2 regions of the Lactobacillus sp. M0393 genome follow, and region 2 is predicted to be linked to the other one. Evidence: predicted binding sites of a transcription regulator. Region 2 holds the regulator's gene; the other holds the start of a gene.
The links. Region 2 encodes LexA, which represses DNA repair genes until DNA is damaged. Its sites were predicted from a motif close to CNAACANNTGTTNG; they were not measured.
Positions count from the first base shown of each region.

Region 1: xerS (tyrosine recombinase XerS) is a predicted target of LexA. The motif match lies at 3,934-3,947, and genes of this name have one in related genera.

Region 1 is NZ_JACFPK010000002.1:204,630-210,879, forward strand. It holds gene H3R29_RS02335 (LysR family transcriptional regulator) at 92-1,027, shown strand; gene H3R29_RS02340 (manganese-dependent inorganic pyrophosphatase) at 1,156-2,085, shown strand; gene H3R29_RS02345 (helix-turn-helix domain-containing protein) at 2,127-2,486, opposite strand; gene xerS (tyrosine recombinase XerS) at 4,002-5,087, shown strand; gene H3R29_RS02355 (NUDIX hydrolase N-terminal domain-containing protein) at 5,106-5,741, opposite strand; gene H3R29_RS02360 (DegV family protein) at 5,790-6,250, opposite strand, start outside.
Region 2 is NZ_JACFPK010000004.1:60,779-67,028, reverse strand. It holds gene rplS (50S ribosomal protein L19) at 1-202, shown strand, start outside; gene H3R29_RS03980 (nucleoside phosphorylase) at 300-1,067, shown strand; gene H3R29_RS03975 (hypothetical protein) at 1,293-1,592, opposite strand; gene H3R29_RS03970 (MerR family transcriptional regulator) at 1,652-2,026, shown strand; gene lexA (transcriptional repressor LexA) at 2,064-2,687, opposite strand; gene H3R29_RS03960 (DUF896 domain-containing protein) at 2,830-3,078, shown strand; gene H3R29_RS03955 (YneF family protein) at 3,147-3,362, shown strand; gene H3R29_RS03950 (ABC transporter ATP-binding protein) at 3,435-5,189, shown strand; gene H3R29_RS03945 (ABC transporter ATP-binding protein) at 5,191-6,250, shown strand, end outside.

The sequences.
Region 1 (6,250 bases), on a different contig from region 2:
ATTACAATAATACTTTGACACAAAGGGGTTTTTGATTGATAATAGCATATATATAGAGCCATATTCTTGTTAAGATAGAAGGAATAATTTTATGCCTAAAACAGATACAATACTCTCAACCAAGTCCTTACATTATTTTTTGCAATTAATTGATACTATGAATTATACCCAGGCAGCCCAGATCCTGGGCATTACTCAACCGGCTTTAACTCAACAAATTAAGAAAATCGAGCATGCAATTGGAACACCGTTATTTGGGCAGATGGGCAAAAAGCTTTACCTAACGGAAGCGGGTAAGCAATTGCAAACTGGAGCGATTCAATTGCTTGGAACCATTAATTCTGTGGTTAGTGATATTCAAGAATTTACTCAGGCTGATAAGGGTAATATTGCAATCGGTGTTTTAGAAAGTGTTGATTCTGATCTTCTCAGACGGTTTTTGATTGAGTTTAACCAAAAGTTTCCGAATATAACTATTAGTGTCTCTTATTTTAACCGGAAAGATCTTTGGTATAATCTTGATAATAATTTAATTGATTTAGGGTTGCTTTATGTTCCTGAAACTGCTAGGAAAAGTCAATCCAATATTCAGAATCAGTATGAACGAATGAAAGTCACACAAGAGAGATTGACAATTTTGACACACAATTCTAAATTTAAGGCAAAAAAGGCATACCCAGTTTCCAAATTCTTAGGAAAAAATTGGGTACTTTATCCGGATAGTTTTTACTTAACTCAATTGTTAAAAGATAAATTAGGCTCTAAATTAAATGCTAAAAACGGGTTAAATGTTCCTTTAACCTTTACTTCAACCAAGCAAATGGTTGATACAGCGCAGGAAACTGATTATGAGACAGTTGTAGGTGAATCATATTATCAGCTCCACCAAGACGAAATTGATTTAACACCAGTATTTTTAAAAGGTGTTCCCAAATTTACAACATCAATTATTTATCGCAAGGGTAAGAAAGAAGTTCCTCGGATTGAAAACTTTTTAGCCGAATTTAAAAAGTTTTTGCAAGCATAATTCTTCATACATGTGCTAAGACATAATAAATTATTTAAACTAAAATTTACATTTTACTGGGAAGAAAAGGTTTTATTAGGTAAACTAGAAGATAAGTAAAAAATTTAAAAGAAACAGGGGAAAGTTAAATGGAAAAAGAATTAGTTTTTGGTCATCAAAATCCAGATACAGATGCCATAGGAACTGCAATTGCTTATTCATATTTGCAAAATAAATTAGGCTACAATACAGAAGCGGTTGCTTTAGGTGAGCCTAACGATGAGACAGCCTTTGCGTTAAAGAAATTTGGTTTTGAAGCACCAAGAGTTATTAAAACAGCTGCTAATGAAGTGCAGAAGGTAATGCTAGTCGATCATAATGAACCGCAGCAAAGCGTTTCCGATATTGATAAAGTAACTGTAACTCATGTGGTTGACCATCATAGAATTATGAATTTTAATACAAGTATGCCTCTGTTTTATCTTGCAGAACCTGTAGGTTGCACCAGTACGATTATGTTTGGACTGTACAAGCATTTTAAGGTGGAAATTCCTCAAAATATTGCTGGAATTATGCTCTCTGCAATAATATCAGACACATTATTGCTAAAATCGCCCACTACTACTGAGAGAGATAAAAAGGCCGTTCAAGAACTTGCAGAAATTGCTAATGTGGATTACCAAAAATATGGTTTGGAAGAATTGAAGGCTGGTACTAATATAGCAAGTAAATCGGAAGAAGAATTAATTGATTTAGATGCTAAATCATTTGATTTGAACGGTAAGAACGTTCGGGTTGCTCAAATCAATGTAGTTGACTTACCAGAGGCTTTGGAACGTAAAGAGGCTTTCTTAAAGACAATGAGCGATTCAGCCAAGTCTGAAGGCTACGATTTATTCATGCTGCTTATAACTAATGTACTTGACTCAGATTCAACTGCATTAGTTATAGGTTCAGATGAGGCTTTGGCTTCATTTGAAAAGGCATTTGGTGAGGTTAAGGATTCTGAAATTAGCTTGCCAGGTGTTGTTTCAAGAAAGAAACAGGTTGTGCCACCGTTAACTGAAGCTTTTAAGTAATTTAAAAAACACGAAATAGAGAAAATCTATTTCGTGTTTTTTTAATCTTTGTTAATTTCCTTAGCCAAAATGATGAATGATTTGCATACTCTTTCAGCTTTGTCAGGTGACATTTTTCTAAGTTCATTAAGAACCTTCTTAATAAATACTGGAGTATTATCTTGATGATTTTCAACTTTAACTTCTTTAAAGCGATAGGCATTCATAATAATATCTGGTGTAGTTGTATTTAAGGCTCTGGCAATGGAGTCAAGCTTTTGAATACTAATATTCTGGTTTTTGGTACGCTCAAGACGGGAAATAAAATTGACCGATAAATCGCTTAATTCAGCGAGATCCTCCTGGGTTAATTTCTGTTCACGTCGCCTGCGACATATTTCTTTTCCTAAATTTATACTCATGGAATAAATTCAACCCTTTCAAAAAAATAAATCCATATTCTATAATAACAGATTAATTATAGAATTAAACATTAAAATAAAAAAATAATGAATAAAACACTTGCTTTTAGCAAAATTAAACTCAAACTAAATGTTTTAAACTATACCCCACATAGTATTGTAAGCTATTTTTTGAGAAAATAAAATAAAAAAGCACCAATTAATAACCTTAAAGTGAAAAAGGAAAGAGTGGCAAATATTATATCAAAGACTGCTTTCGCTTGCCAGGTCTGCGAGTAGAAAGGCGCTTGTTTAAAAAAGAGAACAACTAATTGGGTTTATATATTTATAAAGCCTAGAAAGCGCTTTTATTTATATTTTTCCATATTTATGCTAGTTATTTTGAATATAGAAATTAATGACGTATAGTTTAACTATTTTTTGGGGTAGTATTTTATATCTGTTCGCATAATTTTTATATTGTAAATTAAATTTAAAACTAAAATTTCTATCTAAATCATAAAAATACACTGTCAATCTTTATCAGAAAACTTTTAGCAACTTTTGAATATCAAGTAATTTTTGCTTGAGTTCAAGCGGGTGATTTAGGTTTGATATATTTCATCATACTGCAGTAGTAATATACAACTTCGTATAATATATATTATGTAAAGTTATATCAAAAATTCAGGATAGAGGGTTAATCAACAAATACCTTGGTTAAAATATTTATGTTGACACAAGTATTTAGAGTCTTTTAAAATTCAAAAACCGCTTAACTGATCATTTAACAGCAATTAATTATCTCAGTAGTAATTTAAATTTTTCTTACATAGACAGATTTCCATCTTTGAATTCACAAAATTTAATATAGAAACAACTAGTTCTAAATCGTAAAAGTTTATGTATTAAGTGGCAAATCATCATAAGTATGAATCGTTAATGTAAGTGGTAAGTTTAGTGTCTTTTTAATTGGTATAAAGAAAGTGTGCGATTTACTGGAAATAGTAATTTGGTGTTACATTTATTTTATTGCTTTCATTAAAATTATAGTTTTAATGAAAGCAAATAAAGGAAGTATTGCAGTCAAAATTTTCTTTATATCAGACTCTATGGCTCACACAAAGTTAGCAATTAGCGCGTAAGTTTTTAAACGAGATATTTTAAATTGTTGCTTTAAATATGTTAATGTATAGCTTAAAAATAAAGCTGTTTCCCCTCTTTTAAAGTACGCTGCAGCTAGCTCCAATTACCTGGTTTTCTCTCCTAATGCTCTATAATTTTGATCTGAACACTCTATTTTTAGCAATTAATTATCAGGCTTAAACAACTAAATAATATTTATCAAATCACCCTCTTAATTTCTAGCAAATTAAACCGCAGTTCAATAATCTGTGCGATAAATGTACTTGAGCGACTATCTGTTTGATTTTTCCCCTTTCTTTAGGGTAACCAAGAATAAAAAAGACAAACATACATTCTGATTTTGCTTTATAATAGAATACATAATTATTTCAGTCAGGAGAATTTTGCTACGTGGAAACAAAAAGATACTTAGATCTAATCGATGATGAATTGAAAAAAATGCCGGATTTTGTCAAAGATTATAACTTTGGTACCAGTCATTCTTTAGCTACATCCTATCAATATTTAACAGAAATCAGACGTTTCTTTGACTGGCTGCGCCAAGAAGGCATTTCACAGGCTAAAAATAATCAAAAAATTGAAACCGAAACTTTGGCCAAACTGCAGCGCAATGACATTATGCTTTATATTAACTATTTGGGTCACGTCAAAAATAAGCAGGGTAATCTTAACTCCCCCACTACTATCAATCGTTCCATAAATGCGTTAAGGTCCTTGTTTAAGTTTTTAACCATAACCGCTGATAATATTAATGGTCAGCCATATTTTGAACGAAATGTAATGCTTAAAATTGATTCCCTCAATAATACAGAAACGCTGAACTACCGTGCACATGTCCTTGAATCACACATGTATACCGGCAAATTAAAATACCAGTTTCTAGACTTTATTGCTACTAAATACGAACTTCAATGCAATAAACATGCTCTACCGGGTTTTAAAGTTAATAAAGAACGTGATATGGCAATTATTGCATTAATTTTGGGAACAGGGATAAGGGTCTCAGAATGTGCAGGAATTGATGTTTCTGACATTAATTTTAGAAAGGCTACGTTGGACGTAACACGTAAAGGTGGTCAAAGAGACAGCGTTCCAATTGCCGAATGGACAATAATTTATATCAAAGGATATAAAAAGATTCGCCAGGAACGCTATTCAGCCTCAAAAAAAGATGTAGCATTTTTTCTTACACGGTGGCACAATAAAACAAGAAGAATTACTGCCAGTGCAATTGAAAAGATGGTTAATAAATATTCAGCTGCCTTTGGACATCCACTTACCCCTCATAAATTGCGCCATACTGTGGCTTCTGAATTATATGATGTGACTAAAGACCAGGTTTTGGTTGCCCAGCAGCTGGGACAAAAAGGAACTTCAGCAACTGATTTATATACTCACGTCGATCAAAAAAAGCAAAGAGCTGCCTTGAATGAGATTACTGAAGCTGATAAAAACAATAGTAAAAAGCAAGCATAATAGTGCTTGCTTTTTTGGTTATTCGAATCTTGTCTGCCAATTTGAACTTTGATTAGCCTCAAAGCACATTTTTATTTCTGCAAAAGAGTTTCGTGGTACTGACAAAGGTGGCAGATTATCAAAGTCAAAGAACGAGCATTTTTCAGTTTCAGTATTATTGACAAACTTTCCTCCTAAATCTCTGCAGAGAAAAATAACATTGCACACATTGATAGCGCGTTCAACTCGTTTATTATCATGAATGTTAGTTGAATGGTTATTTATGGCAATGATTTGCTCAACCGCGATCTTATGACCAGACTCCTCTTCTGCCTCCTTTATACAATTTGCTTTAACCGTCATATTTGGTTCACACCACCCGCCTGGCATTGACCATAAATTGTCGGTAGACTCTTTCACCAGCAAAATTTTTTGGTTATTAAAAATTGCTGCTCTGGTAGATACTTTAGGTGTCTGATAACCGTCATCACTACTAAATAACCCCTTAATCACATCAATCGGCTCACCAGTTTTAGCAGCCATCATCTTTGTGGCAATTTCTCTTATCTGCTGGTATCTTTCTCTATCAAAACGATCGTGGCCGTATTCAATGCCATCTTGAGCAATACTTTGTAGTTCTATTGCCCACCTTGAAAGTTGGTCTAATTTTTTCATAAAAAGCCCCAATTTCTTAGCAAAAGAGCAACCTTTCAAAGGTTGCTCTTACTTTGTTAAATCAATTTTATCAATATCTATCATCCAGCCAATAGCAAAAGATTTTTCTCCCAAATGTGTCGCAATAACGGGACTAAACTTCGTTACTGAAATATTTTGCTTGGGAAATTTCTCCTTTAAAAAGTCCTCTGCTTCTTCAGCTTGACTTTTATCATTAGAATCAATGATAAAAAGTTTAATTTGGTCTTTATAAGGCAACTTATCAATCTTTTCCACTGTTAAACTTTTAATTTTGATAAAAGCCCGTTTCATTGATCGAATCTTATCAAATGCCACAATATCGCCATCTTTAAAAGTAAGCAGTGGCTTGATGTTCAGCATGGATCCGATAAAAGCAGTGGCATTGCTTAAACGTCCCCCACGACTCAGATTTTTTAAATCATTGACGACAAAAATCTCATCAATGGTTGATTTGATTTTATCTAATTTTACCAGAATGGTATCAAGGT
Region 2 (6,250 bases):
GCGTAAGGGCACTGGCATTGGTGCCAGTTACACAGTGCGTAAAATGGCATCTGGTGTCGGCGTAGAACGTACTTTTCCTGTAAACGATCCCCGTGTTGCTAAAGTTGAAGTATTGCGTCATGGTCGTGTACGTCGTGCTAAACTTTACTACTTACGTGATCGTCACGGCAAGTCTGCTAGAATTGCAGAAAAGCGTCGTTAATTTACGCTTAAGTGAAAGAGAATCATTTCCAAAAGGGATGATTCTCTTTTTTGTTTATGTTAAAATCTTTAGCAATATATTTTTATTGAGGAGGAGAATTATGAAAGAACCATTTTTGTTAACTTTTGATACTGATCCGAGGGCTGTTTTAGCGCCCGATCACGAACAAGAAATTAATAACTTTCATTTTCAGCCCAAGCTGCTGTTTGCATTCTTAACTCCTGCTGTAATCAGTGATTTTTTGGCTCGTTATCCTCATAAAAAGCTTGGATTCTTTGACTGCTTCGAAGGAGAAACTCCAATTTATGAGGTTGATTTAGACGGACAAAAAATTACTTTTTGTCAGGCAAAGATAGGTGCTCCAGCTGCTGTAGAGCTATTAGATTGGTTAATAAGCTATGGTGTTAAACAAATTTTAGCAATCGGATCAGCAGGCTGCTTAGTTGATTTACCAGAGAACTATTTTCTAGTGCCTACAAAAGCTATTAGAGACGAGGGCACATCCTTTCATTATATGAAACCAGGAACGTATATTGACTTAAAGTCAGAGTTTTTAACTAAGACCAAAAAATTGCTGAAAGAAGAAGGTCTTAAGGTTGAAGAAGTAACTACCTGGACAACTGATGGCTTCTTTAGGGAAACTGTCAAGAAAGTAAAGCAGGCTAAAGAGTTGGGAGCCTCTTGTGTAGAGATGGAATGTGCAGCAATGGCTGCGTGTGCACAACTTAGAGAGGCAGATTTTGCACAAATATTATTTACAGCGGATTCTCTTAAAGACCTAGAAAAGCATGATGACAGAGGCTGGGGCAGGGATGCTCATGAGACAGCCATCAATTTGGCAGCAAATATTATTAAGGAAATTTAACCAAGTTTGTGAAAAAATACTGCTGTGGAACCAAAGTGAAACAGCCACACAATTCACAAGCAAATAACATAAAAGCTTTAGAAGCAATATTTTGAAGTATATTTTCAATATAAAGTTTGTGAATAGATTTAAAGCATTAGTTGTGGAAAGTCAATTTCTTGCCATCATGACAGTATTTTGAGAAGTTACGCTTGACTATTAACAGGAATTTTGCTAGATAAATATCTAAAAATACTTAAAGTTCAAGCAAATCAAAATAATAGTCAAAATAAGTCTGATAAACCAGTGAGACCAAGTGATTTGTCCGTAAAGAAAAATTCCATTTGCTAGAGCGGTAAGTAAAACTGCTACTAGAAATATAGTAGTTAAAAGTGGTTTTTTTAGAAAACTTCCGGCAATAATTCCTAATGCGGACAAAACGTTGATCATGATTAGCCAAATTGGCAAACTAGTAAAAGATAGAAAGCTGGCGCTGATCATGATAACACCATATATAATATTAAATAAGATTGTAAGATATGACATTTTAATACCTCCACAAAAATTTAACCATCTGGGGTCGACCCAACGTCAAGGAAATAATTATGTATTTGAAAGAATTTATTCAAAAGGAAAATACTACACCTGATACCGTTAGACATTATATCTATTTAAAATTATTAAATCCTGGTCGTAAGGGAAAAAACTATTGGTTTACTGAAAACGAAACTGATACTTTTGAAGCAATTAAAGAGTTCCAAGGCTTAGGCTTTTCACTTCAAGAAATAAAGGACATAAAAAAACTACACGATGAGTCGTGTAGTACTGAAAAGCAGCGTAAACAAAACCTAAAGTTAATTAAGGATAAAATAGCTGTTATAAATGCAAAAATAAACAAATTAAAAATGCAGAAAAAAGTGCTGGAAGAAGTAGGAGAAATTTTGCAAATAAAAAGCATTATTGAAACTCGTAAAAAATAATTTTTATTTATCCCAATAATGCTATAAAGTTCTTTTGTTAAATAATAGTATTACGGTATAGACCAACTACCTTACCTAAAATGTGAACACTTGACAATATAATCGGTGCCATCGTATCATTTTCAGGCTGCAATCGATAGTGACCTTTTTCCTTGTAAAACCGTTTTACAGTTGCTTCATTTTCATCGGTCATAGCCACTACAATTTCTCCGTTGATTGCTGAAGACTGCTTACGGACAATGACATTGTCTCCGTTTAAGATACCAGCGTTTATCATACTTTCACCATGAACTCTCAACATGAAAAGATCTCCGGCATCGTTTGCCAGATCTGGAGGTAAGGGAAAGTAATCTTCTATATCTTCAACAGCCAAAATCGGTTGACCAGCTGTGACATCACCAACTACGGGAATTTCTTTCGGCTGGACGCCAATTGCTTTTTTACCTTCATCTGTTATTTCCAGAGCTCTTGGTTTGGTGGCATCCTTGATCAGTAGACCTTTATTTTCTAGCCTAGATAAATGGCCGTGTACAGTTGAAGTTGAAGATAAATCTACAGCATGACAAATTTCGCGTACAGTAGGAGGGAATCCTCTGTCCTCAACTGTTTCATATATATAGCGTAGAATTTGCAACTGCTTAGTATTTTGTTTAGTTGTCATAATTATCTCCAGTATTATAAACGTTTTCTTATATATTTAATTTTAGCAAAATATTTCGTATAATGCAAACAAACGTTCTGAAAATTTATACTTTTTTTCGTTGCCAAAATAAGGTAGAATTTTTTAATTGAGAGGTGCAAAGATGAGTGAAGATCCCGAAAAAAAATTAATCAATCGTATTAATGAGCTTTATCACAAAAAGAAATCCGTAGGCTTAACTGAAGCTGAAGAGAAAGAACGTAAGGAATTACACCAGGAATTTATCAAAAATTTTAGAGCTGGCTTCAAGCAAGATGTTGAAAATTTAGTCATAATTGACAAGAATGGTAAGGAAATTACGTCTGAGAAAGCAAAGCGAGCTCAAAGAAAAAAAGGTTTAAGAAAAGATTAACTTTGATCTTTAATTTTCCTTATTTTTTAGGTAAGATATAACTATTGGACAAATTGAGGTGATTTTTTATGAATTTAGGATTAGCGATTTTTCTGATTGTGATTGCACTATTATTGGGCCTTGTAGGGGGCTTCTATGGTGCTAGATCATATATGAAAAAATATTTTAAAGATAATCCGCCAATCAGTGAAGATATGATTGTTGCTATGATGTCTCAAATGGGCCAAAAGCCTTCGGCTAAGAAGGTCAACCAAGTGATGAACATGATGAAGCACCAAAAATAACAATTTTACTAGATTGAATTAGTGCTGCGGAGAATAATTTCTCCGCTTTTTTACTGAATTTTAAGGTGAATAATGGGAATATTTTTTAAATTAGGATGGTTCTTTAAAAAAGAGAAAAAGCGTTACCTCATCGGTATTACATTTTTAGCACTTACATCTGTTGTAAATTTAGTACCACCAAGAATATTAGGCTTAATGGCAGATCAATTGGATAAGGGTCACATTAGCTGGCAAAAATATAGTCTGTTAATTTTAGCTATTATTTTCTCCGCTCTTTTGCTTTATGGCTTTCGCTATTTTTGGCGTAGACAAATATGGGGTGGAGCTGCTGAACTTGAATTGCAATTGAGATCGAAATTATTTGATCACTTTATGGCGATGGATCGTACTTTTTATCAACGTCACAGAACCGGGGACTTAATGGCTCATGCCACAAATGATGTTTCAGCTGTCCAGGAAGTTGCGGGTGAAGGCGTTTTAACTTTGGTGGATTCTCTTATCATGAGTGTATCGACTATGGTTGCAATGATTGCATTTGTTGATTGGCGCTTGACGATTGTTGCTCTTTTGCCATTACCATTTCTAGCTTGGGGAGCTTGGAAATTAGGTGACAGGCTTCACGATGCATTTGACAAATCCCAAGCGGCTTTTTCAAGGCTGAATAATAAAACGCAGGAATCAGTTTCAGGTATTAAAGTTTTAAAAACATTTGGTCAGGGTCAAGAAGATACTGCCGCTTTTGACCAGATGGTTGAAGACACCATTAAAATTAATAAACAAGTTTTTAAATGGGATTCACTTTTTGATCCTTTAGGAACATTGCTTATTGGTTTAACCTATACTATTACCATTATTTATGGTGGTCTTTTGGTTTTCAATAAAGCTCTTACCATTGGTCAATTGGTTTCTTTTATTGCATATATTGGCAATATGGTTTGGCCGATGTTTGCGATTGGTTATCTTTTTAACATCTTAGAGCGTGGTAGTGCCAGTTACGACCGTATAGAAAAGTTGCTGGAAGAAAAATCAGAAATTACTGATAAATTTGCAGATCAAAAGATTTCGGCTAAGGACATAGCAGGGGATCTTGATTATCATGTTAAATTTTTCGCATATCCGGATGAACCAAATGTTCAAGTGCTGAATAATATTAATTTTACTCTAAAAACGGGACAAACTTTGGGACTTGTTGGTAAAGTTGGAGCCGGTAAAACAACTATAATTCAGCTTTTGCTGAGAGAATTTGACAAGTATGATGGCCAGATAACTCTAAATGGGTATGATATTAGAGAAATTCCACTTAATGTTTTATTGCGGCAAATTTCTTATGTACCGCAGGATAATTATTTATTTTCTACTAGTATTCAAAAGAACATTGCATTTTCAAATGCAGATAGTGATAAGGATGCAATTATCACTGCCGCAAAAAAGAGTGATTTACACAATGACATTTTAGAAATGCCGGGTGGCTACAACACCCTGGTTGGTGAAAATGGTGTTTCACTTTCTGGTGGGCAAAAGCAAAGGATGTCGATTGCGAGAGCTTTACTTAAGCACAGTCAGATATTAGTTTTAGATGATGCTCTCTCTGCTGTTGATGCCAGAACAGAAATGGCTATTTTGCATTCTTTAAAGAAAGAAAGACAAGGCAAGACAACTTTAATTGCTACACACAGACTTACTTCTGTCATGAATGCCGATTTAATTTTAGTATTAAAAGACGGCCGCATTGTTGAAAGAGGTACTCACGATCAGTTACTCAAACTAGATGGCTGGTACGCTGATATGTGGCAAAGACAGGAATTAGAAGACAAGGTGGGTGAATAAGATGGATGATGAAAACTCATTTCAATCTGTTTGGTCTCAAGAAATACCAGTAAAAGAACAGCTCAGCATTTTTAAGCGCCTTTTGCGTTTTGTAATGCATTTTAAGAACGAAATGATTATTGCCGGAATTGGAGCGCTTTTAGTAAGTATAATTAATGTTCTCCTGCCATATGGCTTACAGTATTTTTTAGATAACTTTTTGGTAAAAGCAGATGTAACCACTCAAATAATATTATTTGCTGGTTTTCTCTATGCTTTTGGTTCAGTTGTCAAAGGAATTTTACAATTCACATACGAGTACTTCTTTGCCCTAGGTTCTGAAAAATCGCTTGAAGGCTTGCGTGCGGAATTGTATCAAAAATTACATACTCTGGGAATGCGCTACTTTGATCAAACTCCGGCTGGATCGATAGTTTCAAGAGTAACTAATGATACTATGACATTGAGTAATTTTCTTACCGTTTTATCTAGTGTTGTAATGTCGTTTTTCTCAATCATTTCAGCCATGGTGGCAATGTTTTCAACAAATGTGATGGCTGGGCTGATTGTGTTGGCTTTTCTGCCCTTACTCTTGGTAATAATATGGCAATATTCTAAAAGAAGTTCCAAACTTTACCGCAGTTACCGTGAGCGATTGAGTCGCATTAATACTAACCTGAATGAGTCAATCGAAGGAGTTTCGTTAATCCAGCAATTTAAGCAGGAAAAACGTATGACTAATCATTTTGAAGATGAAAATACAGCTTTAATGAAAACAAGATTTAATATGATAAATCTTAATTCTCTTTTGCTTTCCCCTTTGACTAGTTTACTGTATTCACTCGCCCTTGCTTTAACTTTAATGTACTTTGGTTTTCCATTAAGGGAAACTTTTGTACCAGCTGGTGTGGTTTACGCATTTTCACAGTACATCTCACAGTTTTTCAATCCAATCGCTAATATGATGGATCAAATGACTTTCTTCCAGGACGGTATAGTTGCGGGCAAGAGAATTTTCCGGATTTTAGATAATACTGATTATGAACCTAAACAAAATGCTGAAAAAGGCCTGACAATAACAC